3 regions of the Paenibacillus hubeiensis genome follow, and region 3 is predicted to be linked to each of the others. Evidence: predicted binding sites of a transcription regulator. Region 3 holds the regulator's gene; each other region holds the start of a gene.
What was found. Region 3 encodes Rex, which represses fermentation and respiration genes when NADH is low (regulators of the CRP and FNR family bind a similar motif). Its sites were predicted from a motif close to TTGTGAAATATTTCACAA; they were not measured.

Region 1 (10,045 bases), on a different contig from region 3:
TATCCCACCGTATTCGCTGATCCCGGTACAAGCAAAGCCCGCATTCCATAAAGGAAGCGGGCTTTGCTGCGTTTTTGCGTCATTAAGGGGACTTCAAGAAGGCTTCACAAAAAGGCTTCATGCAGATCATCGCTTATATCTTCCGATTGAAAAGCGGCTCGGGCTTTTGCCAGGTCTGTGCCCAAGGCTCCCGTTTAGCGTTTCCCGCCCATCCCGGTCGATCCAGTTCCACCAAGCGACGATATCGTTCTTCCTTCGCCAGCAGCTGTTCGTGAGAGCCCCGCATCGCAATTCGCCCGTTCTCCATAAAGATCAGCTCATCCATCTGTTCGGCGCCCATCAGGTGATGGGTCACCCAGATCATCGTTTTGCCCTGCATGCTTTCCAGCATCGTACGCATCAGCGCGCGTTCCGTCATCGGATCAAGCCCTACCGTCGGTTCGTCGAGGATGACAACGGGCGTATCACGAAGCAGAACCCGCGCCAGCGCGATCCGCTGCCGCTCACCACCCGAGAATCGTTGGCCCGTCTCCAGCATCGGCGTTTCGTAACCCAGGGGCAGCGACTGAATGAGGTCGGCAAGCCCTACTTGGGCTGCAACGCGGCGCAGTTGTTCGTCTGTCGCGTCCGGACGGCCGATCCGCAAATTGTTCGCAACCGTCGTATCAAACAGATGCGGATGCTGGTTTAATACGGAAATCACCTCAGGCAGGCTCTCGCCGAGGGACTGTACAGGCTGTTCGTTGAATAACACTTTTCCGACGGATGGTTCAAGCGCGCCTTGAATAAGTTTAAGCAGCGTCGATTTGCCGCCGCCGCTCCGCCCAAGGATCGCCAGTCGCTTGCCTTGCGGCAGATGAAGCGTGAGTTCATGCACCGCGTCCTCGTCATCCTGGCCGTAGCGAAAGCTGACGCGGTCCAGGCGGATATCCGCTTTGTACTTCGGATGAATCCGGATGCGGATGCGATGGTCAGACAGCCGTTCCAGGCTTGGCTCGGCAGGATTCGGCGAAATGCGCTCCAGGCGGGGCTCGGCTTCCTTCTGCTGCCCTTGTTCGCCCTCGGTACCTTCCAACCGCCGCAAGCGGTCCAGCGATTCCCGATACCTCGGGATATGCTGGACCGCTTCGGACACGGGCAGTACCGCTTCCGCAAGCGGAAACACGACCAGCGCAAAGGCCGCGATCATCACTGCCGGGACATGCCCGGCAAAGGCTTGTCCGCCTGCCCAGATGGTGACGGAGCAGACCGTCAGGCCGATAACGCACTGGGCAAGCAGGTCGCGCCAGCGCGTCCATTGCTGCAATCTGCCGCGAACCTCATCGGCCCGCCCTTCCTCCGCCTCCTGCTGCAGGACGAATTCGCGTACGCGTCCACTGGCCATCCAGTCGCCCAGTCCCAATACGCCGTCCGTTAAGCGGGTGTACAGGTTGGCGTTTTCCCGTTTCATCCGCACATGCAGCTTCCATGTCATCTTAAGGGACAAGGCAGGCAGGATGCCTACCAAAACCAGCAGATACAGACCGATCCAAAGCGCGAATCCCGGGTCCATGCTGCCAAACGCCGCCACGGCTGCCGCATAGAGAATCAGCGAGGTAACCGCCGGGAATACGGTGCGCAGGTAGATGTCCTGCAGCCGTTCCACATCATCCGCCAATGCGCCCAGTACATCCCCGGCCCGCATGCGGGAACGCAGGAACAAGGCTTGCGGTTCAAGGATGCGGTACAGTTTCACGCGTTGATCGGCAAGCACGCGCAATACCGCATCATGACCGGCGAGACGTTCGGCATACCGGAATACCGCCCGAAAGATGCCGAATGCACGCACGCCTACAATCGGCACATACACCATCAAGATGTTTTCCGGACGGAGGGCAGACTTGGAGATCAGATAGCCGGAGGTGAACAGCAGCATAACCGCGCACAGCGCAGCAAGCGTGCCGAGCGCTATAACGAGCACGAAGCGCCAGCGATGCCGGAACGCATGGGGAGCAATCCAGCCACGCCGTGGCGCTTTGCCTTCCATTGCCTCCCCTTCATATCTACCTTGCATGTTACACCGCCTCCATCTGAGCCTGAACCATCTCATAATATACGCCTTTTTGGGCCAGCAATTGTTCATGCGTTCCCGTCTCGGCCACGGTGCCGTTCTCCATGACGATAATGCGATCCATATGCGGCATCCAATGCAGCCGGTGGGTCGCCAGAAACACCAGTTTTTCCTTGAACAATGGCAGCATTGTCGATTTCAGCTCGTATTCCGTCTCGACATCGAGATGTGCTGTTGGCTCATCCAGCAAAAGCACAGGGCGTTTGCTAATTAAAGCCCGTGCCAGCGCCACGCGCTGCTCCTGCCCGCCGCTAAGCTGTCTGCCCCCGGCTCCAATCAGCTCGTCGATTCCCCTTGGCAAGGTCGAAACCAGATGGCTTAATCCGGCAGCCTGAATGGCGCTCCACACCTCTTCATTTGAAGCCTCGGGCCTATAAAAACGCACGTTGTCTGCCAGACTGCCGCTGAAAATATGCGGATGCTGCGGAATGGCCGCCGTCTGCCGCCTCCAGGCCTCTGTCATCTCCAGAGACAACGGGCGGCCGTTGTACAGCATCTGCCCGGAAGTCGGCAGCACGAAACCTCCCAGCACGTCAACGAGGGTGGATTTGCCCGCCCCGCTCGCGCCGATGATTCCAACCTTGCCCATGCCGGAAACCTGGAAAGTCACATCCTTCAAGGATGTTGGTCCACCGTCCTGATGGCTGACCTGCACATCCCTTAATGCCAGCCTGCTGGATGCATCCCATACCGGCAATGCCGCATCCCCTTCATCCATAGTGTCAGATGCCGGCTGATGGTTTAATGCGTGGATATAAGCCTCCTTCTGCTTCTGCTCGGCAGATTCCCCCTTCAAGATCATGTCGCGAATCGCTTCTCCGGCCTCTTTGCCGTCCAGCGTTGCATGATAATCCGCTCCCAGCATGCGCACAGGCAAAAAGTACTCGGGTGCCAAAATAAGCACCGTCAGCGCCGGAGCCAGCAGTATGCTTCCTTCTGTCAGGCGCAGCCCAAGGCTGACCGCCACCGAAGCGACCGACAGCATCGTGAAGAAATCCAGCGCGAACGAAGACAGGAACGCCATCCGCAGCGTAGACATCGTCGCTTTGCGGTAGCGCTCGCTCACCCGCATGATCGTCCCGGCGTGCCTGCCGCTTTGTCCAAGCGTTTTAAGCGTCTCCAGGCCGCGGAGCGTATCCACGAAATGGTTTGCCAGCGCCTTGTAGGACTTGAACTGCAAGTCGATTTTCCGCTGCGCCGCCAAACCGAGCAGAATGAGAAAACCGATCAGGATGGGCAGCGTTACGGCCAGAATCATCCCGGACATCACATCCAGCTTGAACACATACAACAATATGACCAATGGAACAAGTCCCATGCCCAGCATGCGGGGGATAAACAGCTCCAAATACGTTTTGTACTGCGTTGTCCCTTCCCGCGCCAGCGTGACCAAATGGCCCGTTCCTTCCGTCTTGGCAAAACGCGGCCCGAGCCGGAACCATTGCTCCACCATCTGCCTGCGCAAGTCGGTTCCCGTCTTCTCTGCATATCGCGACACGATCAACTGCAACCAGAAGGAGATCGCGTAACGGGCGGCAAATGCGGCCAGGAACAGCAGCAGTACAGGATACTGCGACGATACGGCAGCACCTTCAAATAAAGCGGTGATGGCCTGGGCCAGCCATTTGGCCTGCATGATGATGGCCATGGCCTGCAGCAGCACCAACGCCGATGCTAGTGCCAGCACAGGGCGCACGCCCGGCAGCTTCAGCAGCCCCCTTCCCATCTCAGTACTCCAGGTGATGCTGCTCGTTCAAGCGTTTGCGGAAAATGTAATAGCTCCAGATCTGATATCCCAGCACAAACGGCAGCAGCGTGCAGGCAACGATGGTCATGACCTTCAAGGAATAAGCGCCCGACGATGCATTATGTACCGTGAGGTTGAACGCTTCTCCTAACGAACTGATCATGACTCTAGGGAACAATCCGACAAACACGGAGGCAAACAAAATCGCAATGACGGCACCCGTCATGCCGAAAGCCCATCCCTCGCGCTGCTGCCGCACAAAATAGGCAGCGGCGGCGAGGGCAGCGGCACCAAGCGCCACCAGAATCCAAAGCGCCCATCCGCGGACGTCAAACATGTCCGTCATGAAATAGGTCAATGCGGCATAAAGCGCAAGAACGACTGCCAGCGGCAGCATCAGTTTGCGGGCCATGTGCAGCGCGCGTTCCCGGAGCGGTCCGACCGTGCGGAGCGAAGCAAACAACAGGCCGTGCACCAGGCATAGCATCGTTACGGCAAGTCCGCCTACCACGGTGTACGGGTTTACGATATCCAGGAAACCTGCCCGAAGCTGCATGTCACCGTCAATCGGCAATCCCTTCATCAGCGTTGCGAATACTACGCCGAACAGGAACGGCAGCAGGGCGCTGGAGACAACAATGATAATGTCCCATGTCTTGCGCCAGCGCTGGTGTTTCATCTTGCTGCGGAATTCAAACGCTACTCCCCGTCCGATCAGGGCAAGCAGCACCACGACCAGCGGCAGGTAAAATCCGCTGAACAAGGTCGCATACCAGTGCGGGAAAGCGGCAAACATCGCACCGCCCGCCGTCAGCAGCCACACCTCGTTCCCATCCCAGAACGGTCCGATCGAATTGATCATCGTCCGTCGTTCCCGGTCTGTCCGCGCGATCAGTCCTGTCGACATGCCCACGCCGAAATCAAAACCTTCCAGAAAGAAAAAGCCGATAAACAACACGGCAATCAGCACAAACCACAGTTCACTTAGTGACAACTGAATAACCCCCATCCATGCCGAACGGATCGGCCGATTCATCCTGTTCCTCCGATTGGTCGACCGCGTAAGGCCCTGCTTTGATTTTGCGAACGAACAGGTAGACCATCACGATGCCGAGAATCGTATAGGCTGCCGTAAAGGCAATCGTCGAGAACAAAATCTGTCCTGCCGTCACATTGGGCGATACCCCGGCTTCCGTCGTCATGTAACCGAAGACCGTCCACGGCTGCCGGCCCACCTCGGTCATGATCCAGCCGGCCGTGTTGGCGATAAACGGCAACGAAATCGCAAAAATCATCGATTTCATGAACCAAGGGCGGGCACCTTCCAGTTTCCGGCGAAGTGCCAGGTAACAGCCGTACAGCGCAAGCAGGATCATCAATCCGCCTGCAGCAATCATGATGCGGAAGCTCCAGAACGTCGTGCGCACAGGCGGAATGTAATCGCCAGGTCCGTACTTCTGTTCATACTCGGCCTGCAGCTCCTTCATGCCCGTTACGCTGCCGGAAAACTTGCTGTAAGACAGGTAACTGAGCAGCCCGGGAATTTTGAGTTCACCCGAGTTTTCCTGCTTGTCCGGATCGATAAAGGCAACCACTGTCCATGGGGCAGGATCCTCCGTCGTCGTCCACGTTCCTTCGCTGGCAGCCATCTTCATCGGCTGTGTTTCGACCAGGTACTGCGCCTGGAAGTGACCGGAGAATGCTACCCCGATCGAAGAAACCAGCGCCACGACGATGCCGATATGGAACGATCTGCGGAACACGTCCACATCCTGCTTTTTCATCAGCTTAAACGCACTGATCCCGGTCACGACAAAAGCTCCTGTCATCAAAGCCCCGAAGATCGTATGCGGGAATTCGACCAGCAGCTGCCCATTGGTAATCAAGGCGAAGAAATCGTTCATCTCGGCCCGGCCGTTGTTGATCGTGAATCCGACAGGATGCTGCATGAAGGAATTCGCCGCCAAAATCCAAAGCGCGGACAGGAACGTGCCGGTAAACACCAGCCAGATGCAGGCCAGATGCACCTTTTTGGACAAGCGCTCCCACCCGAAAATCCATAATCCGATAAACGTCGATTCCATGAAAAATGCCAGCAATGCTTCAATGGCGAGCGGTGCGCCGAACACGTCGCCCACAAAGCGGGAATACTCGGACCAGTTCATGCCGAACTGGAATTCCTGCAGAATGCCCGTAACTACCCCGACGGCGAAATTGATCAGGAACAGCTTGCCCCAAAATTTGGCCATCGTCTTGTAAATTTCCTTGCCTTTGACGACGTACAACGTCTCCATGATTGCGACCAGCAGCACCAAACCGATGGACAGCGGCACAAAGAAAAAGTGGAAGATCGTCGTAAGCGCATATTGGATACGCGATAGCATAATCGGATCCATAACTTACCCCTTCTTTCTGTTCACATGCAAAATTTTCGCGTTTGGCATCGGTTTGTCTCCTTTGCCTCACCCTGCCAAACACGTCCTAATGAACGTTATTGTGCCAGATCGCTAAATTTGCACATGTGACAATTATCACAAACTTTGGCATGTCCACAAAAAAAAGTGATGGCGGTCACACAATTTATAAAAATTTAATCTTGGATATCAGGAAATCGAACCGGCTGACCGCAGTCGTTTCGCCGGCCCGACCCGCTGTATCGTTCAAATTCAATCAGACGCATGTTTCTTTTCGAACGGCTGATTCCCCGCTGCACCCCATAACAGGCGCTGCAGCACAACCCCAACCAACCCAATGAGAAACGTTGCTGCCCCAATGTACACAAAGGTCAAACCAGGGCCGGCAGCCTGAATCAGAACACCTCCTGCAAGCGGGGCCGCGACTAGCACGATGCTCGACATGGAATTCTGAATACCGAATACTCTGCCCACCATGTCCGGCGGGCTTTCCTTTTGCAGCAAATAATTCATGGTCACCATGGACAAGCCGTTGCCGAGACCGATGCATAGTCCCCAGAAGATAATCCACCCTTCATGCGTAGACGGCTCCAGCCAGCCAAGTCCGGCAATCCCCGCCCCGATCAACAGAAAACCTCCCCCAAGCCCCCAACCGTAACTAATGCGTGACAAACGATTGAGCACCATGATGATGACAACTGCACCTGCGCCTGCGGAAGCTCCGAGCCAGCCGACCAACACCTCGTTGTCCGGCTTGATGCTTCGAAAGAGGGTGGCGAATTGATAATCGATCATAAGAATGGCCAACAGCCCTGTGCATCCAAACCAAATCGTCCGGAATACCGCCGGTTTGCTGCGCAAGAAAATCCATCCTTCCTTCCACTGCGTTATCCACGATGCCTGCCGAGTTTGATCGTTCCCAGCCACTAGGTCGACATCTGTAGTCTTCGCCTTCTCTGTCAAACGCCTTAACGGCCACAAGACCATCCCTGAAAGCAGGCGGCTGCAGGCATTGACGACAATGCAGATTTGCGGCGAAAATACCGCCAAAATCACGGCACCGAGCAATGGCCCTGCCACCTTGGAGCATTGGGCAACAAAGCCGTTCATCGAGGTGGCCTGCAGCAGGTGTTTTTCCGACACGACTTGGCGTGTCAATGCCTGCTGTGCAGGAATGTGGAACACGCCCATCATCGCTCTCGCACCGAGCAATGGGAGCAGCCAGCCCGGCCCTGGCGCGAACAGAATGCCCACGGTCAGCAGCACGTTCGCCGCATCGCAAATCAGCATGATGTTCACCTTCGGCCACCGGTCGGCCAGCGTGCCTGCAATCGAGCCGAACAGGATGCCCGGAATGGCCATGCATACGGGAACCAGAGCAATAATCAGCGGATCTGCTCCCCAGCGGTAAGCAATCATGACCTGGATGGCGAGTGCGTCGAACCAGTCGCCGAACGTGGCCAGCGCGTAGGCCAGGAACAACCGCACGAATCGTATATTTTTCCACAAGCTGCCTTGGGGTGCCGAAGCCGATGAATGGGCGGCATGCTTTTCTTCAGGTATTGTTGTCATGTTAGTCTCCTCCTGATCCAGTCCAGCAGCCTGGACGGCTGCATCTCTTATGACTGTGATCATATAGGAGCAATATCAGAGGAATATCAGAGGCCTTGGCCCGGGGAAAACGAGGATAAAAATGTGCGGACTTCATCCAGCATTTGTTGTCTATAGACCGGAACTTCATAGTGTTTGGCGATTTCTTCGGATACGATCTTGTATTTTCGCCGCAAACGGCCCTCAATGTGATGATGATCCATAAACAGCAGAATCTGCGAAGCCGAATTCAGGACCAACGGCGCATTCAGCGACATTTTCAACACGTCCAATCCGTCATCCAGCCTTGGCTCCGCCTCGCGCAGCCTGCCCTGTCTCAGCAACCAAAGGCCTTCCATGACCTGAAATCGTCCGACCTCTCGCAAATACGGAGCTTCCTTCAAACTGGCACGCAACGACGCAATCAACGGTTCCACGGCATCCTCACTCCCGCCCCACAGCTCGACATAGAGCCGTGCTAACGCAACCGGCAGCCTGAAGTTCACCAGGCCGTCCCGTTCCATCACTTCGTACGTTTCGACCAATTGCGATCTTGCGCGCCCATACCGTCCTGTTTCCGCATAAACTTCAACAATGTTGAGAATGCGCAGCTCCCGCTGCTGATCCGCCGACAAAGCATGTGAGTTTAATGCTTTTTCATATAGCCGTAGAGTTTCCTTGGGTTCCGTCAAGGCATGCATGAAGATAAGCAGCCAGTACAGGCGATCCTCAAACGGAATTTCCTTCGTGGTGACCAGCCATTTCAGATCCCCTTGCACAAAGCGGATATACAGCCGGTAGAACGGGTCGATTTGGATGCCGAGCACATCCTGCTGTTCGATCAGCGTCAACATGGATTTTCCCTGGCCGAACAGATGATATTTGCGAAACAGGCCATGAACGGCTTCGCGCAGCTCCTGATCCGCTTCGGAAGGATTAGCAGGCATGGCATGAACAGGCATACGGATCGTCAATCTATAGCCGTAACCGCGCACGGTTTCGATCATCACCTCTTCCCAGTCCCTTAACCTTTTACGCAGGCGATAGACATGGTCGTCCACGGTGCGCTCCACTGGATACTCCAGCGGCCATACCCGGTCAAGCAGCTGGCTGCGCGTAAACGCCTTTTCCTTGTTTTCGTAGAGAAAGCGGAGCAGCGCAAACTCCTTGGCCAACAGGCGAATGGATTCGGTACGGCGCGTTACGGTATATGATCCTTCGTCAAATTGCAATGACATGCACAGCGCCTCCTAATATATGCCGTCATCCCATAGGGATTTTCATAAAATGTATACTCCATTATAGCCGTGCATCGCACAGTCTGCACAAAAACCCCTTTTGCAGAAATGCAAAAGGGGGAATCACCGCTGCAGCAGAGCTGCAATCGGCATCATTTTTGATTGTTGCGTTTTTGGGATTAACCCAGCACCACGCGGTCATCGGCCAGCGTTTTGCCGCTGATCCGCTCGAATTCGCCCAGCAGCTCGGGTACGGTCAGCGTGCGCTTGCGCTCTTCGCTTACATCCAGAATGATGCGGCCCTTATCCATCATGATCAGGCGGTTGCCAAGACGAATGGCCTGCTCCATGTTGTGGGTAACCATCAAGGTGGTCAGCCGCATCTCGCGCACCAGCGTTTCGGTCAGCTCCGTAATCAGTTCGGCACGGGCCGGGTCCAGAGCCGCCGTATGTTCATCCAGCAGCAAAATTTGCGGCTGGGTAAACGTCGCCATCAACAGGCTGAGCGCTTGACGTTCGCCGCCGGACAACAGCCCTACTTTGGCGTTCGGGCGTTTGTCCAGACCGATGCCCAGCTTCACCAGCTGCGCGTTGAACAGCTCGCGTTTGGCCCGAGTGACGCCGAAGCTGAGTCCACGCCCTTTTCCCCGTTTATAGGCCATCGCCATGTTTTCCTCGATCGTCATATGCGGAGCGGTTCCTGCCATCGGGTCCTGGAACACCCGGCCGATCCAGCTGCTGCGACGATGCTCCGGCAAATGTTTGATGGAGCGTTCGTTGATTCGCACATCTCCCGTATCGGGCTTCATGACACCCGAGATGATGTTCATCAAGGTCGATTTCCCCGCGCCGTTACTGCCGATCACCGTGACGAAATCGCCGGGTTTCATCGTCAGGTTCACGCCAACCAGCGCGGTCTTCTCGTCGGTCGTACCCGGATTGAACA
Region 2 (10,045 bases), on a different contig from region 3:
GTTCAGAGTTCGGCGGTCATTTGGAAGGAGCACTACTTTCGGCTGAAAGAGCGGTTAACCAGATCATTGCATTTGTGAAATAAACGATTTCTACCTATTAGTAGATATTCCGAGTGGACAGGAAGGAGAGCAGTTTACATTTATGAATCCAAAGAAAAACACAGTGCAAGACATCATGGATACCGGGCTTACTTTGGTTCAAGCGCGAGGGTATAATGGGTTTAGCTATGCAGACATAGCAGAAGCGATCGGCATTCGTAAAGCGAGCATTCATTACCATTTTCCCTCTAAACAAGACCTAGTCCAGGCTATTCTGATTCGATACCGCCAAGATTTCACAGACCGGCTTCAAAAAATTAGCGATCAACCTTCGAGTGAACTTCAAAAGTTAAAATCTTTCTTTGGGCTGTATCGTGAAACGCTGGAAAACAACACCAAACTTTGTTTGTGTTCTATGATGGCTGCTGAGCTGAATTCCTTTCCCGTTGAAATTCGGGATGAAATAAACCGATTTTTCGAAGCTAATATCACTTGGGTTCAGCATGTACTGGACCAAGGAAAATCAGATGGAGAGTTTTCGTTTTCCAACGCTACTTTGGAGCAAGCACGGACACTTATTGCCTTTGTACAAGGTGCTCAATTGTTATCCAGAACTTCAGGTGAAATTGGATATTATGATGCGCTTGTCTCAAACTACTTGACAACGTTAGTCCCATAAAACGGATTAAAAAAACCACATATTCATTGAGATCATGAATAAAGTGACCCCATAAAGTGAGACAGGTGATTTAGCTAGGCGATTAACCGGGCATGAGCCTCGATATTTTGTATCGGACCGAGAATAAAAAATTGCTTATGGCACACAAATTGAATTCGTTAAATGACAAAAGACCTCTATCCAGATACTGGATGAGATCTTTTGCATAAGAACAAGAGCTGACTTAATGGATCAGAAAATGACCTTGCCATTCATTGATTCCTTCATCCATGCGATAAGCTTTAAAACCTTCTTGTTGCAATTTTTGAACAGCCAGTGCCGAATACGCGCAAACCGGACCCTGACAGTAAGCAATGACCTCAGCGTCCTTCGGGAGTTCTCGCATCATGCTATCGAGCTGATCCATAGGCATTGAAATGGCTCCGGGGATATGTCCCATTTCGAATTCTTCTTTTGGACGCAGATCGACCAAAACAATGGATTCACGATTCACTTTCTCCATAACTTCATCCATGGTGAGTGTTTGGACCCCATCAAGGTTGTTTATAAAATCGTCTTTTAATTTTGAAATATCCGGAAGTTGCTTTTCACTTATTCGCCAAAGGGAAGACATGAAATCAATAATTTCAGGATCTGCTAGAGAGTATATGGCATAGGTTCCTTTCTTGGTGAACTTTACAAGCTTGGCATCAAGCAAAATTTGAAGATGACGGGATACGTTGGCCATATTCATACCTGTACATTCTGCCAATTTTTCGACAGACTTAGGGCTTTGAGCCAACACATTCAGTATTTCAAGTCGTTTGTCACTCGACAAACTTTTACCGATTCGTGCAAGTTGTCTATACAGATCCTCTTTCAATACCTTTGCTGAAGCCAATGGTTCTTCCATCATGATCAACCTCTATTCTATGTCGTTATTCTTCACATTAAGGTGTTTATCTTCAATCATTAACTTCTATAATTGAATTGATTCAATTGATTAATAAAATTGTATCATGTTCTATCATGTAATCAAGGACCAGCGATAGGGATTATCTTGACGAAAGGATCACTGCGAACTATAATTCAATTGATTGATTGAACGTTTGATTTTGGGCAGTTCATACATTAACTCATGAAGGTTCGAAATCGTGGCAAAGGCCTAATTGTTAGCTCGTGATGAAGATGTTCAAGTCCTGCATGGCTTTAGCTTCACTGCTAAAGCTAAAGCATACCTGGAAAGTACTCTTTTCACAAATGATGTTGTTGTTGGGCTGAAGGAACTGCTCCAGTCTGATCCGGAAATTCGTATTTATAGTACTTTATAGAGAGAAGTTTCTACTACTCTAAAGGATCACGCTAATACTACAAAATTTACTTTATAAACCGACATTGCAATCCCGCTATGTCGGTTTAGTTTCATCAACACATGAAATAACTCAATGAAGAAATTTCATGTTAGGGAACCGCTATTATCAAATTATGTAGGGGAGAAAGGGCTGATCCCAAACAACTTCTTATGTCTTCAGCAGCAGCTTGCTATTTAATGACTTTGGTATTCTTGTTGGATCAAAGGGATCAAAGTCGAATTCCTGTAGCGGAATTGTCTATGGAGACGGAAGGCAATACGACTTCAGAAGGACAATTGCATCATTCATCGTCGAAGATTGAACTGATTCGTCTGTGACGGCTCAGTTCAAATTCACGAATAGCTCAATTACAATTTTTAAGTATTACATGAAGCAGCTCATTGAAATGAAGGAGAATAGAAATGGTAGAAAACGCCTTAGAAAAAAATCAATCCTCTGTACAAGTTCCACCCTCAATTATGGAGTATGTGGAGTCTTCTGAGAAGCAACGCCAGTTACATTCCAGGACGATGAAAGTGGTTATTGCCTCTCAAATTTGTGGTGGAGCCGGCTTAGCGGCAGGGATCACTGTAGGTGCGTTAATTGCGCAAGACATGTTAGGAACGGATAATTTTGCTGGCGTTCCCACGGGCCTTTTTACATTAGGTTCTGCTGGTGCAGCGCTTATGGTAGGAAGACTTTCTCAACGATTGGGGAGACGGACTGGACTTGCTGCTGGATTCTTGGCAGGAGGTATCGGTGCTATTGGCGTTGTTCTTGCAGCATTGTTCAATAGCATTCCGTTGCTCTTTATTTCGATGTTGGTCTATGGAGCAGGCACCGCCACTAATTTACAAGCACGTTATGCGGGTACGGATCTTGCTTTACCAGCGCAGCGCGCGAAAACTATTAGTATGGCAATGGTGTTCACCACATTTGGTGCGGTTGCAGGCCCCAATCTTGTGAATGTGACTGGTAAGTTTGCAACTTCACTGGGTGCTCCTGCATTAACAGGACCTTTCATGCTGGCTGCCGCAGCCTACATTTTGGCTGGCGTCATTCTCCTCATTTTCTTGAGACCGGATCCTTTTATTGTAGCCAAAGCGATCGCTGAAGTGGAACTCAAAGGACAAACTGGAGAAAAGAATTATGTAAAAGAAGTTAGAATCCATAAAAAAGGAATCATCATCGGTGCCTCGGTCATGGTGTTAACACAAATTGTGATGATTGCAATCATGACCATGACCCCTGTCCACATGGAGCATCATGGTCATGATTTAAGTAAAGTCGGTCTCGTGATCGGGATTCATGTGGCTTCGATGTATTTACCATCGGTAATAACAGGGGTCCTGGTTGATCGATTCGGTTATATTAGGATGGCCTATGTTTCAGGCTTCACCTTGTTGTTGTCAGGTGTGCTCGCTGCTTTTGCACCTGGTGATTCCATGGTATTGCTCACTCTTGCTTTGGCTCTTCTGGGCCTAGGCTGGAACTTTGGTTTGATTAGCGGGACTGCAGCCATTGTCGATGCAGCCCCATCCCATGTCCGTGCGAAGACGCAAGGAACAGTGGATGTTTTGATTGCATTATCAGGAGCATCCGGGGGAGCATTATCAGGCATGGTCGTGGCACAATCCAGTTTTACCGTCCTTTCATTGATTGGAGCCTTTTTGTCACTGCTACTCATCCCCGTCGTCATTTGGTTCCGTAACAAGTAATTAACCATCCTTTATATACAACCCAAAACCTTTCTTCTAGTTATTGTGTGACTAACAATGAATTAGAAGAAAGGTTTTTTTTGAGATGAAACTAAGAAGTATTAATTCGCCCATGTTGATTCTACTGAAATGTTTCTACGTAAATTAAGCTGTATTACGCAATAGCCCAATCGGGTGATTTTCAAATTTTTCACGGAGTTGTAAGAAAGAATTGATCCTTCCTTGAACGTTTAGAGGAGAAGGCGTGACCACAATTGCAACGCTAAACGTCAAGTATATAATAAATTTTAAATATCAGGTTTTGTAATACTTGGACCGCACTTTCAACAGTTTCGGGTAACGGCCAAACCTACTATGTGAAAAAAATCTCTTTCTAATCACAAAGCAGCTAAGCATTCAAGTAGCCCCCGAAGGTCATGAAGTTCAGCATCTAAACCTGATGTTTTGTTTCTTCATTTTAGACAAAAACAAAGTTGGAGGGGAGAAGGTAAAGATGGGGATGGATACGGTACTATGGAGCAAACTGGTGACTGGTATGACGCTAGCATTCCATGTAATTTTCGCAACACTTGGCGTGGGGATCCCTTTAATGATTTCACTGGCCGAGTTAATAGGCATCCGCAAAAAAGATCTGCACTACATACTTATGGCAAAGAGGTGGTCACGAGGGTTCGTTATCTCCGTTGCGGTAGGCGTAGTCACGGGAACAGCAATTTCGCTGCAGCTTTCTTTAGTATGGCCTCATTTTATGAAGCTTGCGGGTAATGTTATTGCGCTTCCATTGTTTATGGAGGTGTTCGCCTTCTTTTTTGAAGCCATTTTCCTAGGGATTTACCTGTACACATGGGATCGGTTTAAAAACCCCATGATGCATTGGCTGCTAACCATTCCGATTGTGGTCGGGGCAGGGATGTCAGCCGTATTTATCACAACGGTAAATGGATTTATGAATCAACCGGGAGGTTTTACGTTTGAAGGAGGACAATTCACAGCCGTTGACCCCGTTCAAGCCATGCTGAGCACGGCAACCTTTTCCAAGGTGTTTCATGTATTAAGTTCGGCCTATTTAACAGGAGCCGCTCTGCTGGCAGGCGTTGCAGCTTTTGCAATGCTTCGAAAAGGAGCTTCAGGATACCACAAAAAAGCCTTAAACCTGATGATGGCAGTGGTTTTGGTGTTCAGTTTAATAAATACATTGGCCGGTGACGTCTCCGCTAAGTTTTTGGCTGAGCATCAACCCGAAAAGCTCGCAGCGGCAGAATGGCATTTTGAAACGGAGAGCGGGGCCGATTTGATATTTTTAGGGTGGCTTAATGTTGAACATGAAATTATAGGTGCACTTCACCTTCCGAAACTTCTAAGTTTCTTGGCTTTTGGAAATTTCAATGCAGAAGTAACGGGTCTGAATGAGTTTCCGATTGACGAACAACCGCCTCTTATCGTTCATTACTTTTTCGATTTGATGGCAGGCATTGGATTTGCATTGCTAGGCATTTCTTTTCTGTATTTTCTCTTCGTATTTTGGAAAAGGCGAAATGAACTCAACAAGTGGCTGCTGAGGTTAGTTGCATTAGGAGCACCGCTTGCTATTTTAGGCGTTGAGCTGGGATGGTTTTACGCAGAACTCGGCAGGCAGCCTTGGATTATTCGAGGATTTATGCGTGTAGAGGAAGCCGCGACGACATCCCCAAGCGTCAGAATCCTTTTTTTCTTCTTCCTTCTTCTATACATCGTGTTGGGGACCGTTAGCGGTCTTGTCCTTCGTCGCATGTTCAAACATAATCCGGCAGAAGTTGAGATGGAGAAATGGATGCAGCATGCAAGCGATAAAACAGCATTGAAGGGTGAGCACGCATGATGAGTTACGAATTGATTGGAATTTCGGTGCTCTGGTTGTTTTTGTACGGATATATCATTATCGCTTCTATTGATTTTGGAGCAGGTTTCTTTGCTTTTTATGCTCGATTAACGAAACAGGATCATGTAACCAATAAGCTGATTTCTCGTTATTTATCGCCCGTTTGGGAAATTACGAATGTATTTTTCGTTTTTTTCTACATTGGCATAATCGGCTTTTTCCCGGAAACCTCCTATTATTATGGATCAGCCATGCTTGTCCCAGGAAGTCTTGCCGTCATTTTGCTCGCGATTCGCGGTTCATTTTATGCATTTGAGAATTATGGTTCAAAAAATAATCTGGTTTATCTGTTTCTGTATGGAGCAACCGGGGTGCTTATTCCTGCCTCACTGTCAGTCGCGTTGACGCTATCCGAAGGCGGATTTATTTTGAAACAAGGAGAGACGGCCTCGTTGGATTACTGGGCGCTCTTTAGCAGTCCATTGTCCTGGAGCATCGTTGGGCTGGCCATTGTTTCTGTTTTATTCATCAGCGCTTCCTTTCTGGCTTTTTACGCTTCGAGGGCTGAAGATCATGGAGCATTGAAATTGATGCGGACCTATGCCCTTTTTTGGAGCACACCTACAATCGTGATCGCATTGACGACATTTATTTTTTTGGGCCAACACAATGAACGGCATTTTCAAAATATGATGGATTTGTGGTGGCTGCTCGCATTTTCTGTGGCCTTCTTTATGATCGCCATGTGGCTGTTATATCGAGGACGTCGTTACGGCTGGGCGTTTATATGCATCATGCTGCAATTCTTCAGCGCTTTTTTTGCTTACGGAATTGGACATTATCCATACATTCTTGACCCATACATCACCATTCAAAGCAGCGTCACCTCCTCATCCATGGGCTTCGCACTGGTGGTCGCGTTTATCGGCGGTATGTGTCTCTTGGTTCCTTCACTGATCTTGGTCTTCAGGCTCTTTCTATTTGATGCGGATTATGTGAAAGGAAAGAAATAGACAAGTTCATTGTTGCCTTGAGGGGCGTCCCTCAACGCAACCTCCAGAAAGGAGGAGAGTTAACGTGAAAAGAAAGACGAGCCTCATTGCTCAACAAATGTCTGCACAACGAAAATCCGTCGTTCTTCTTGCCCTCATTTCATTTGTACTTGGTACAGCCATCGTTGTTCAAGCTGCACTGCTTGCAGAAGCCGTCCAGCGTATTTTCGTGGAAAAAGCCTCTTTTTCATCCGTCGTTTTGATCCTTGGCATGCTTTTGGTGACTATGGCTTTACGTACACTGTTATCATTTGGCAATGGGAGAATAGGTCTGCACATGGCGGCCAACGCAAAGACGAGCATGCGAGCATCTGTTATGCGAAGCTTGACCCGTTCTTCCATGGGTTTAAGTGTTCGGGGACAGACGGGAGAAAAGGTCAGCGTAGCATTGGATGCAGTAGATGAGGCCGATCATTATTTCAGTCAGTACATGCCAAAAATGTTAGAAGCCATGATCATCCCTATTTTGATTCTGGTCGTTACGTTTACTCAACATGCGAATTCAGGTCTCATCATGTTGTTTACGGCTCCGTTTATTCCCATCTTCATGATCTTGGTGGGACTGAAGACGAAAAATAAATCGGAAGAAAAATATGCGCAGCTGGCCCACTTCTCCGGTACGTTTTTGAATTCCCTCCAAGGCTTGGTTACATTGAAAATATTCGGCCGGGCCCAACGACAGCAGCAGGCGATAGAGCATAGCAGTTTAAACTACCGTGATACAACCATGGATATTTTGAAAATCGCATTCATGAATACGTTCATGTTGGAATCCATTGTGATGCTTAGTATCGGTATTGTCGCTCTTGAATTGGCCATTCAGTTGGTTGTTTTCAAATCCATGACGTTCCACACGGCATTTCTCGTTTTGTTGCTCGTTCCGGAATTCTATAATCTCTTAAAAAATACAGGCACTGCTTTTCACAGCGGACGAACAAGCATGGGGGCGATCCGTAGGGTGGAAAGCATGCTTGAGAAGAATAGGGGTAACGGTAAACCCGTTCTAATGGAGAACATGGTGAGAACCGAGGAAAGCGATGAGAACGATCGAATGCCAAAAGCAAATGAAGCCTTCCCGATGCCCCATGTCCAGTCGCTTCCAATACCGCCTTCGATAGAACTAAAGAATGTACGGTTTCAGTATGCTCCGGATTCATTCGAACTTTATTCGGGAAGTGTGTTTCTTAAACCCGGAAGCAACATTGCCATTGTTGGAAAAAGCGGTGCCGGTAAAACGACACTGCTTCATCTTATTGCCGGTTTGCTGAAACCGGATTCGGGGACGATTCTGGTGAACGGAAATCCGCTTTCGCAAGAGAATGAAGAAGTATGGTTTAAACAAGTTATCTATATAACGCAGCACCCTTATATTTTCGCAGGCACATTCGCCGAAAATATCGCGATCGGTGCGGGTCGGGACGTTTCCAGGAAAGAAATCGAGAAAGCGGCAGAGGAAGCCGGACTAACGACGGTTGCGGCACAATTGGATCAAGGCTTGGATACTTTCGTTGGCGAGGGAGGACGCGGATTATCTGGTGGTGAAAAGCAACGTCTTGCCTTGGCACGAGCTTTTATAAAGCGACCTGCCATCATATTGTTCGATGAGCCTACAGTAGGGCTCGATTTGCACACCGAACGCATACTGCAGCGTTCCATTTCTACATTATCGAAAACGTCTACCATGATTACGGTGGCACATCGATTATATACGATTCAACATGCCGACAACATTTTGTTTGTAGATCAAGGAACGATTGTGGATTCAGGCCGTCACGAAGAACTTCTGAAACGATTGCCCCAATATGCTGAAATGGTCGCTGTCCAACAAAAAGGGGGATTAACATGAGTGAGCTGGCTATGTTGTCAAAGGCGATGTTCCAAGAGCGGAAAGATATTGTCATTTCGATATTAGGAGGGTTTATGGCTGGCATAGCCGGTGTAGCTCTCTTTTCCGCAAGCGGGTATCTGATTTCTCAAACGGTATTTGAGCCACCGCTCTACACATTGATTATTCTTACATCTCTTGTGAAATTGCTTGGTTTTCTCCGGTCCGCGAGCCGTTATGGAGAACGATTATATACCCATAGGGCAACGTTCTCCATCCTCAGCCGTTTGCGAACTTCCTTTTTTGCCAAGCTCATCCCTTTGACACCCGGGATACTGAATAAAAATCGAAGCGGGGACCTGCTCGCACGGATTGTGGGGGATGTAGAAAGTTTACAAAACTATTTTCTGCGTGTTGCATATCCGCCGGTTATTGTAATTATGGTGTTTTTGGCAACAGTGCTTTTTACCGCGTCCTATTCCATCTGGATTGCCGGTTTGCTGGTGCTGGGAATGGTAATTACTGCAGTGGTCGTGCCTGGCATCGTTCTGTGGGGACAACGGAAAATTCATGAGCGTGTCCGCGAGCAGCGATCGAAACTGTCCACGGAAATCACGGAAGTGCTGTATGGCTTCCGGGATTTAAAGGTTTACGGGCAATTGGCACAGCGTGAGGAGCAGCTTCAGCGCGATTCGACTTCATTGGCAGCCGAGCAGCAGCGAGCTTCCGCTCAATTGTTGCTGGGACAGTCCATGCATGTATTTGTTACCTTTTTCATTGCTTGGAGTGTCCTGACGCTCAGCGCATATTTGATTGTGGACGGAAGACTTGCTGGCGTATTTCTTGCCATGCTGGTGCTGGCCACGCAAACGGTTTTTGAAGAGTCGGCTGCTATGGCTGTATTGCCTGCATATAAACAAGATAGCGAACATGCTGCCAAACGGCTGGCGGAAACATTATCGACTCAAGTTGCAGGATCGCCAATGGGAAAGTCGACTCCTTTTACAACAGATGTGCCCATATCGATTGAAATAAACAATCTTGCTTTTCAATATGAGGGGGAGTGGAGGCCAGCGCTAAACAATATCTCACTACATCTTGCGGCAGGCTCTAAAACAGCGATTGTTGGGCCGAGCGGATCAGGGAAATCTACGTTAATCGAGTTGCTGCTCAAACTACGAAAAACAACGTCGGGCAGCATAACAATAAATGGCGTTTCCATTCACGAATTGGACGAGGCGAACATCTGGGAGTTGGCCAATGTGGTGCTGCAACAAAGCCATTTTTTCCGAGGAACGCTTCGTGAAAATCTACTATTAAATGCGGAAGAACATTCCGACGAGCGACTATTAGATGTGCTTGCTAAAGCGCAATTTTCAACGGCTTCTCTAAATCAGGTGGTCTATGAGAAAGGTGAAAACTTATCCGATGGAGAAAAACAGCGGCTTGCCTTGGCACGGGCCATGCTGCGCAAAGGACGTCTATGGTTGCTGGACGAACCAACGTCTTCTCTTGACTACGTCACCGAGCAGCATGTCCTGAA
Region 3 (10,045 bases):
AGATGAGATTATCAAGCGCTACCCTTCTGCCGAGGGCCTGAAAAAACAGGAATTGCTGCAAAAGTGGAATTTGCTCAAGCGGATGAGTGATAGCGTCATCGACGAATGGCTGATGTTCGAGGAGAAAATGAGCCAGGTTCGCGAGCAGGACATGAGGCCTGCGGCCAAGCTTGAACCGGAACAGGAAGCAGTGACGGCCCTTCCGGAATTGCATTTGGAATGTTTCAGTCGTGGCCAAGGATACTTTAAGCTGCAAATGTACCCGCAAGCGATCATGCAATTTTCCCGTGTGGTGAATGACTATCCCGACAGCGCGCTGGCCCGTTATTATTTGGGGCTTTCGCATATTCATCTCGAGCAGAACGCCGATGCGCAAGAACACCTGCAGCGCATTCTGCATCTGAATGGGTCCCCGAGGCTCAAAGGTCTTGTGTGTAATGCCCTTGGCTGCATCGAAGCCAAACAGGCAAACACCAAGGCAGCACAGATGTTGTTTGCGCAGGCCCTGCAGCATGACCCGACTTTGACCGAACCGCTGTACAATATGGACGCCTGCAGGCGCAGCAGCGGACCAATGCAATATGGAATCAGCTGACGCAAGGCATAGCCCGCAGGGCGTGCCGGCCGGCGAGCGAAAAACGGTGTCCCCTCCTTTGGCATAGCGGATGGGACACCGCTTTTTTGTCAGTTAATTTTCAAAAGCCCTTTTTTTTGCTATGCTGTAACATAGACTGAAATGAAGGGACCGTAAATTGCAATGAAATTTGCCGTTTTGGATTTTGAAACAACCGGCACACAGTCCGACGGCGAGATTATTCAGGTCGGGCTTGCCATAATAGATCATGACTACAGCATTTCTCAAATATACAGTTCGTATGTAAATCCGGAAGTTCCGATCCCGCCGTTCATTACGGGGTTAACGGGAATCACGGACGAAGATGTGGCGGACGCGCCATCATTGGAAGAGATGATGATGGAAATGGTGCCGCTGCTGGATGATGTCGTGCTGGTCGGGCACAACGTCGCCTTTGACTTTCATTTTCTCCAGAACGCGCTGGACCGCTGCGGTTATTTGCCGTTCACCGGCCGCATTCTGGATACGATCGATTTTCTTAAAATCACGTTCCCCTCGCTGAGCTCGTACCAGCTCGGGTACGTCTCGTCCGAGTTCGGCTTTCAACATGATCGTCCGCACCAGGCGGATAGCGATGCATTGGCTACGGCATACGTGCTGTTAAAGTGTTTTGACGAGCTGCGTGAATTGCCGCTCATTACGATCCAGCGCCTGAGCGACCTTTTTGCCCCCGAGGACAGCGATCTGGGGTGGTTTTTTGACGGGCTGCGCATGGAAAAGGAAGCCGAGCCCATTCAAGATTTGGATGGACATACCTATTATCGCCAACTCGCGCTCAATGTAAGCGATTGGACCGAAATCGGCGCGCCTCGCGACGAGAAGGACGGTAATCCGCTGGCAGGCATCAGCTTTGAGCAATATATGGAGCAGGTTCGGAGCAACCTGCAGAATACGCTGGAGCATTATGAAGAACGCGAGGCGCAGACCCAGATGTTCAGCAGCGTCCGGCAAGCCCTGAGCGAGGATAAACACCTGCTCATCGAAGCCGGAACGGGCACGGGGAAATCGCTCGGTTACCTGCTGCCAGCCATCTATGAGAGCGTGAAGCAGGAACAAAAGGTAATGGTCAGCACGCATACGATCAACCTGCAGGAACAGCTGCGGGAGCGGGATATTCCTCTTTTGACCCAAGTTGTGCCTTTTCCTTTTAAAGCTGCGGTATTTAAAGGACGAGGACACTACCTGTGCCTGCGCAAATTCGAGCACAAGATTAACGGCCGCGAATTTTCGACGCCGAAGGAAGATTATTTTACCGCGGCGCAGATGATCGTCTGGCTTACCCAGACCGAGACCGGGGACGACGAGGAACTGAATCTCAGCGGCCGCGGCGGGGACTTCTGGGAGACGGTGCAGAGCGAATCGGAATCCTGTCTGGGGCGCTCCTGTCCTTGGTTCCGCAAATGTTATTATCACCGGGCCAAGCATGAAGCAGGCTTATCGGACATCGTCATCACGAACCATTCGAAGCTGTTTACCGACGTAAAGGCCAGCCATCAGCTGCTGCCGTCCTACGAGAGCCTTGTCATCGACGAGGCCCATCACTTGGAAGATGTAGCAGGAAAACATCTTGGACTTCATATGAAATATTTCACATTGGTGCATACGTTAACGCGTTTGTTCAAAGACAGCCGCAACGGACAGCTTCCGCTGCTGCGTTCTCAGCTGTCGGGACATGAACGTTCCGTCGAATGGGGATCGGCCATTGACCAGATGTTCCCGATTGCGCTGGAAGCCAAAGAAATATGGGATCGGCTCAGCGAGGCGCTGTTTAACCTGCTGCCGGAACGGACCGACGCTTCTCCGGGAGAGACGGGACAATTTTCCCTGCGTTTGAAGAGCACGCAGAAGCCGGCCAAGTGGGAGGAATTGCAGAACGAGGAGAATCAGCTTTACGTCACGCTTGGCGATCTCATTCGCAAGGGAGACAAGCTGATGCTCGAGCTGAAAGAGGATCAGGACGACTATCAGTCGGACAGCTTGATCACGGACATTACGGGCTTGTTCAAAGACCTTTCCACGCTGCGCGAAAACCTGCGCTTCTTCATGCGAATGGACGATGCTGCCACGGTGTATTGGATGGAAGCAAGCGGCCAGTTCCGCAGCAAATCGCTGCAATTGTATGCCGTTCCCGTGGACGTGAGCGCGCAGCTGAAGGAAATGTTTTTCGATAAAAAAAGAAGCGTCGTGCTTACGTCTGCCACACTGTCCGTGGATAAGTCGTTTCAATTCATGATTGACCAGCTTGGCCTGCAGGAAGCCGCGGAGCATGATCGTTTGCTCACGGCGATGCTGCCGTCTCCGTTCCGCTACCGCGATCAGGCGCTGCTGGTGATACCGCGCGATTTCCCGAGCGTGAAAGGGTCGATCGGGGACGCGCATTTCGTGGACATGCTGGTACGATCGTTGGCCGAGACGGCCATCGCTACGCGCGGGCGCATGATGGTGCTGTTTACGTCTTACCGCATGCTGCGCCAAGTGTATGACCCGCTTAAGGAAGCATTGTCCGGAAACGAAATCTCCTTGCTCGGTCAGGGCGTGGACAGCGGCAGCCGGTCCAAGCTCACCCGCAGGTTCCAAGACGCCAAAGCGACGGTGCTTCTCGGGACGAGCAGTTTTTGGGAAGGCGTGGACATACCTGGGGATGCATTGACATGTCTGGCTATTGTCAGGTTACCGTTCCAGCCGCCGAATCATCCGCTCCTGGAAGCCAAAAGTGAATTATTGCAGCAGCAGAAAAAAAACCCGTTCATGAAGCTGTCTGTGCCTCAGGCGGTCATTCGTTTCAAGCAAGGATTCGGAAGGCTGGTTCGCACAGCCAAGGATCGCGGCGTTGTTATCGTATACGATACGCGGGTGATCGAATCATATTACGGAAAATACTTTTTATATTCCTTGCCTGGGCCAAAAATGGAACACATGCTGACCGAGCAAATGGTTCCGCGCATCAGCGAATGGCTCGAACAAGACGTTGAACAAACCTAATTCAGGTAGAAACGACAGAACATTTTTCGGCAATGTTGCGAAACGCCTGCAAAAGGCGGTACACTTGTTGAGATTACATGGCTGCGGGTTGATACGTTAAAGAAGTACATCAAATATAAGGCGGCATCCTTCCTCTAAAATGATTCGAATTAGAGTACACGGCGGGATGCCTCCCTTTTCATCTATTTATCGCGCTTTGGCAAGGAGGAGCAAAAAAAACATGAAATCAGATAAAATTTCGGAAGCCGTCGTGAGGCGGTTGCCGGTATATCTGCGTTATTTGAGTGAATTGCACCAACGTGAGGTAACGACGGTTTCTTCGCAGGAGCTGGGACAGCGCCTGGACCTCAATCCGGCCCAGATCCGCAAGGATTTGGCCTATTTCGGCGATTTTGGCCGCAAGGGCATCGGGTATGACGTATCGTATCTCATTGAGAAAATCCGCCATATCCTGAAGATCGACCAGCAAATCAATGTTGCGTTGGTAGGAGCCGGTAACCTGGGTCATGCCTTGTCCAACTATAATGCTTACTTGAAGGACAACATGAAAATCGTGGCTGTATTCGATGCGTATGAACCCAAGATCGGCACCCAAATCAACAGCTTGAAAGTGCAAGCGATGAATGAGCTGACGGAATCGGTCAGAAACCTTAATATTCGCATCGGCATCATCACCGTCCCCGATACCGAAGCGCAGAATGTGGCCGACCGGTTGATCGAATCCGGGATCGAAGCCATCCTGAATTTTGCGCCAACCATCTTGAAAACCCCGCCGCATGTTCGTATTCATAATGCGGACTTTACGACGGATTTGCTAAGCCTTGCGTATTATTTGGAAAATGGAAAGGACGACGAGCAGGATGACGACAAATAAATGGGTTATACACAACGGCAAATTCGCCGTAAACAAAGGTTTGGAATGGAACGTGGTTCAAGGATACATGGTGGTGGAAGACGACAAAATTCAGTATATCGGCGAATCCTTGCCGGCAGAAGATGAAAGCCTGCCGAAAGTGGACGGAAAAGGATTGCTCTTTCTGCCAGGTTTGATCAATACGCACGGACATGCCGCCATGTCGCTGCTGAGAGGCCACGGGGATGATCTGGCGCTGCAGGTATGGCTGCAGGAGAAAATGTGGCCGATGGAGGCGAAAATGACGTCTGAGGACGTTTATTGGGGGGCGTCCTTGTCGGTGCTTGAGATGCTCAAAGGAGGAACGACGGCTTTTTTGGACATGTATGATCACATGGATCAGGTTGCCAAAGTCGTGGAGCAATCCGGCATTCGTGCAGCGCTCGCTCGCGGCGTCATCGGTCTTTGCTCCGAAGAGGAACAGAAGCACAAGCTCGGCGAAGCGGCTGCGTTTGCCCGCGACTGGAACGGGAAGGCAAATGGACGGATTACTGCCGTAATGTCTCCGCATGCGCCTTATACGTGCCCTCCGGATTACATAGAAAAGTTTGTGCAGGTTGCCCATGATCTGAATTTGCCGCTTCATACCCATATGTCCGAAACGCTGCGCGAAGTGGAACAGAACGTGACCGATTACGGTCTGCGTCCTGTAGCGCACTTGGAGAAGCTTGGCTTTTTCTCGCGGCCTTGCCTCGTGGCTCATGCCGTGCATTTAAACGATGAGGAAATCGAGATTTTGGCTCGCCATAACGTTGCAGTATCTCATAATCCGGGCAGCAATCTGAAGCTGGCTTCCGGCATTGCGCGAGTTCCTGAGCTGCTGAAAGCGGGCGTGACCGTTTCTTTGGGAACAGACGGACCGGCGAGCAATAACAATTTGGACATGTTTGAAGAGATGCGTCTGGCGGCATTGATTCATAAAGGCGTGTCCGGTGATCCGACTGCGGTTCCGGCCGGCGAAGCGCTTCTGCTTGGAACGGCATACGGAGCACGCTCGATTTTCCTCGACAATACCGGCTTGCTTGAAGCGGGAATGAAGGCGGATTTCATCGGGGTCAACATAGACCAGCCTCATCTGTACCCGCATACCGATCTGATTTCCCATGCCATTTATTCGGCGTCGGCCAAAGACGTGGAGCATGTGTGGGTAGATGGCAAACAAGTGGTGAAACATGGCGAGTGCCTGACGATGGACGAGGAACGCATTTTGCGTGAAGCTCAATCGGCGTTTGAGGGCCTGCTCGCCCGTTAATTTCTCATGGGCGCAGCCTCATCAGGGAAAGGGAGTTCGGCTTTTGAAGAAAAAGAAAAAGAAAAAGTGGATATGGATATCGCTGCTGATCCTGATCGTGGCGTTGATTGTATTGCAGCGCTATTACGTCTATGTGACCAAGGACCAGCGCAATCAGGAGGCGCTCGCCCTGCAGGCCGCCCAGCAGCAGCTGGAGCTGACGTCCTACGATAATTTTCAAAAATTCGTATGGGGACAGAAAGAGGGCGAAGACAGCATCTATTGGACGCTGAGCGGCACCAATAAGGATAACCAGGACGTCATTGTGTGGGTCAAGTTCGACGAGACGGGGAAACCGTTGTCCGGGGCGGGGGCAGTGCATAGCGAGCTGCTGCAGAACGGAATGTCCGAAGCTCAAATTCGCCAAAGATTCGCTTCCGAAGTCCCGAATGGCGAAATCAAGCGAATCCTGCCTGGCGTCGTGAACGGAATTTATGTATGGCAAGTTTATTATCATGATGATACACACAGTTATTATCGTTTCTATCGTTTTAGCAATGGGGAGCAAGTGGATCTGGTATATACGATTCCGAACAGCTGACATGCTTACGACCAAACAACCGACAGCGAATGTTGCTGATCGGTTGTTTGCCGTACTTTGATGAAAATTTTGGATTTAAGTAGTTAAAATTAATAAATTCTTCAAATAATCGCCTTCGAAATCGTATATACGATGTGATATACTCAGATATGTACTTGTTGTGCAAATTCGAATGACGGAAATGCTGGAATTTTAGCAAGATGCACGTGCTTGTCGGCTTGCAGCATTTCCGCAGATGACTATACAACGCCCTGTATGGATTCATGCGGGCTAATTTTGGAGGGGAAGCACACTTGAAGTTAAAAGTATTGCCTATTGCTTTAACTGTCGTGATTTCAGCCGTCGTATTGTTTGGAGGTTGGTTTGCATATCGTCAGGTTGCCGTGCATAACCCCATTGAAAAAATGGTGACCCAGTATGACGGGGTCAAAGACGCTCAAATAACCATTAACCGCAATGACGTGTTGTTGAAACTTGATTTGCAGCCGGATGTCGATCTGGGCAAGCTGGTTCAATATATTCATAAAAAAGGACAAACCTTAATCGGTTCACGTTCCATCAAACTGGACGTCGTCGACCGTTCCAACGAAACGCTTGACAACTGGTGGGGAGAGGCGTTGTTCACCGTGGCTCAGGCTATGGAAAACAAACAGTATGCTGAAATTACGCCAACGCTAAGCAAGATGGCTACAGGCGGCATTAAGGTCAATACAGCGATGGACGATAAAAACGTATACGTTAGCCTCAGGGACGGAAATGCGAGCAAGTTTGTCATTTTGCCGCGTGTTCCGGGACAGATAGGAGTGTGGCCGAATGCCTAAATGGACAAAGGAAATTATCATTGGATTCATACCCGTGTTGCTGATTTTTCTCGCATTTATAGGGTTTAATATCATTCCCGTTCTCATTGCAGGTTTGCTGGTCGGAGCGCTGATTCTGACGATGCAAATGCGCGGAGGAATCACGGTTGGAGCCGGGCAAGAGCGCAAACGCAAGAAAAAAGGGCCTTCCAAGCTCACCTTTGAGGAAATCGGTGGTCAGGACAGCGCCAAACAAGAGCTGCGCGAAGCACTGGACTTTTTGATTCGTCACGAGGAGATTCGGAAGTTCGGCATTCGGCCGTTGAAGGGCATTTTGTTGACAGGGCCTCCGGGAACGGGCAAAACGCTGATGGCCAAAGCGGCGGCTCACTATACGGATTCCGTGTTCGTAGCAGCATCGGGCAGTGAGTTCGTTGAGATGTACGTTGGCGTCGGCGCCGGCAGAATACGTGATTTGTTCCGTGAAGCAAAAACGCGTGCTGCCAAAGAAAACAAGGAAAATGCCATTATTTTCATTGATGAGATCGACGTCATTGGCGGCAAACGCGAAGGCGGCCAGCAACGCGAATACGACCAGACGCTCAACCAGCTGTTGACCGAGATGGACGGGATTTATTCCTCCGACACGCCGCGCATTTTGCTGATTGCAGCTACCAACCGCAAGGAGATGCTTGACAGTGCGCTCACGCGTCCTGGACGCTTCGACCGTCACATTCAGGTTGATCTGCCCGACAAGAAGGGACGGAAGCACATTCTGGAATTGCACGCGGCCAACAAGCCGTTGACAGAGGATGTGGACCTTGAGAAAACGGCCGAGGAGTCGTACGGATTTTCGGGAGCCCAGTTGGAAAGTGTCATGAACGAAGCGGCCATTTATGCGATGCGCGAAGGATTGCCGCTGATCGAACAGCGTCACCTGTCCTTGGCGATCGATAAGGTCATGATGGGCGAAAAGACCGACCGCGAGTCCACGGTGGAAGAGAAGAAACGGGTCGCCATTCACGAATTGGGCCATGCTATTATGGCCGAACTGGTACGGCCGGGAAGTGTCAGCCAGGTGGCCTTGAGTCCTCGCGGACAGGCTCTTGGATATGTGCGGCACAATCCTCAGCAGGAGCAATTCCTGTATACGAAACGTTTTTTGGAAGAACAGATCATGATTGCGCTTGGCGGCGCAGCTGCCGAAGAGATGTATTATGGCGGCCGCAGTACGGGATCGCGCAATGACTTCGAGCAGGCAACCAACGTCGTGCAGACGATGATGTCTTCCGGGTTGACGTCGCTGGGCATCGTCAACATGGACATGGTGACGACCGAAGAGCTGATGCGGGAAAATAAAGAGATTCTGCAGGCCCTGATGGATGAGACGAAACGCTTGCTTGAAGAACAGAGACCGATCTTCGACAACTCCCTGGATATCCTCATGAAGGAGGAAGTTTTGTCAGGGGAGCAATTTCGTTGTCAATTTCGTGACAACGCCCTTTTACCGGCATAATTTGTGTATGCCGGTTATTTTTTTTTACTTTTTACTCGTGCTAAGATATTATTAGTTGTTGGGTCGAAATTTGTAATTTTCGGCGAACAGGGTACAATAGAGAAATAGAGAAGCGAAAGGATGGAGCAGAAACCATGTTTTTCAAAAAAATAGGAGTTGTCGGCGGCGGCACGATGGGGCAAGGGATTTCCCAAATGCTCGCAGCCAAAGGACTGGATGTGCTTCTGGTAGAAAAAACGGCGGAGAAGCTGGATCATGCCTACGACATGATCGAGACGAACCTCGATAAACAACTGGAGAAATGGGCCATTACGAAGGCCGAGAAAAAATTGATTCTCTCCCGGATTACCAAGGTAGCGCACTTGGCCGAGCTGGGTTCTTGCGATATGGTGATCGAAACGGTTTCCGAGGATCTCGAAGCCAAAAAGGCTGTATTCAGCAAACTGGACGAAGTTTGTCCTGCAAACGTCATTCTTGCAAGCAACACATCCACGCTGAGTTTGACCGAGCTAGCCAGCTCGACCAAATATCCGGAGCGTGTTATTGGCATGCACTTCATTCACCCGGTATCCCGGGTTGATCTTGTAGAACTTATTCGCGGGTTGAAAACTTCGGACGGCACCTTTGACGAAACCAGAAGGTTCGTTGAAGAGGTCCTGGACAAAAAAGGCGTCATGATCTATGAATCCCCTGGATTCGTTACTTCCCGCCTGATCTGCCTTCTGATTAACGAAGCGCTGCACGTTCTGCAGGAAGGCGTCGCTTCCGCAGAGGACATCGATGACGCGATGCGCATCGGATACAACTTCCAGCATGGACCGCTCGAAATGGCCGATCGTTTCGGTTTGGATTCCGTTGAAGCGGCTCTGGAAAGAATGTTCCGCGAATTCGGCGAACTGAAATATCGTCCTTCCACCGTGCTCAAAAAAATGGTACGCGCCGGACATCTCGGCGTGAAAACGGGCGAAGGTTTCTTCAAGTACGACAAGGATGGTGACCGGCTGTGAAATTACTCGTAATCAATGCGGGAAGTTCCTCGCTTAAATATCAATTGTACGACATGACGGATGAATCCGTATTGGCCAAAGGACTCGTTGAACGGATCGGCATGGATTCTTCGATCCTGACCCATAAACCGACAGGTTTCGAGGACGTAACGGAAGTCAGCGAAATTTTGGAACACACCACGGCGATCCGCAAAGTTATCGACATGCTTACCCATGCGGAATACGGCGTCCTGAAATCGGTCGAAGAGATCGAAGCCGTCGGCCACCGCGTCGTTCACGGCGGGGAAGCGTTCAAGGCATCCGCGCTGGTTGATTCTGAAGCGAAGTCCGAGATTCGCCGTTTGTTCGATCTGGCGCCGCT

Region 1: RSX24_RS22280 (cytochrome ubiquinol oxidase subunit I) is a predicted target of Rex. The motif match lies at 6,377-6,394, and genes of this name have one in related genera.
Region 2: RSX24_RS08880 (cytochrome ubiquinol oxidase subunit I) is a predicted target of Rex. The motif match lies at 4,122-4,139, and genes of this name have one in related genera.

Annotation. Positions count from the first base shown of each region.
Region 1 is NZ_JAVYAE020000010.1:48,409-58,453, reverse strand. Features, by position in the region: gene cydC (thiol reductant ABC exporter subunit CydC) at 134-2,053, opposite strand; gene cydD (thiol reductant ABC exporter subunit CydD) at 2,055-3,836, opposite strand; gene cydB (cytochrome d ubiquinol oxidase subunit II) at 3,838-4,893, opposite strand; gene RSX24_RS22280 (cytochrome ubiquinol oxidase subunit I) at 4,838-6,253, opposite strand; gene RSX24_RS22275 (MFS transporter) at 6,524-7,843, opposite strand; gene RSX24_RS22270 (winged helix-turn-helix domain-containing protein) at 7,930-9,099, opposite strand; gene RSX24_RS22265 (ABC transporter ATP-binding protein) at 9,279-10,045, opposite strand, start outside.
Region 2 is NZ_JAVYAE020000002.1:508,013-518,057, forward strand. Features, by position in the region: gene RSX24_RS08855 (flavin monoamine oxidase family protein) at 1-83, shown strand, start outside; gene RSX24_RS08860 (TetR/AcrR family transcriptional regulator) at 143-718, shown strand; gene RSX24_RS08865 (ArsR/SmtB family transcription factor) at 942-1,610, opposite strand; gene RSX24_RS32415 (OsmC family protein) at 2,175-2,387, shown strand; gene RSX24_RS08875 (MFS transporter) at 2,529-3,767, shown strand; gene RSX24_RS08880 (cytochrome ubiquinol oxidase subunit I) at 4,261-5,625, shown strand; gene RSX24_RS08885 (cytochrome d ubiquinol oxidase subunit II) at 5,622-6,638, shown strand; gene cydD (thiol reductant ABC exporter subunit CydD) at 6,703-8,523, shown strand; gene cydC (thiol reductant ABC exporter subunit CydC) at 8,520-10,045, shown strand, end outside.
Region 3 is NZ_JAVYAE020000004.1:119,817-129,861, reverse strand. Features, by position in the region: gene RSX24_RS13830 (tetratricopeptide repeat protein) at 1-595, shown strand, start outside; gene dinG (ATP-dependent DNA helicase DinG) at 758-3,616, shown strand; gene RSX24_RS13820 (redox-sensing transcriptional repressor Rex) at 3,783-4,490, shown strand; gene RSX24_RS13815 (amidohydrolase) at 4,477-5,781, shown strand; gene RSX24_RS13810 (cell wall elongation regulator TseB-like domain-containing protein) at 5,825-6,361, shown strand; gene RSX24_RS13805 (hypothetical protein) at 6,655-7,182, shown strand; gene RSX24_RS13800 (AAA family ATPase) at 7,175-8,677, shown strand; gene RSX24_RS13795 (3-hydroxyacyl-CoA dehydrogenase family protein) at 8,812-9,684, shown strand; gene RSX24_RS13790 (acetate/propionate family kinase) at 9,681-10,045, shown strand, end outside.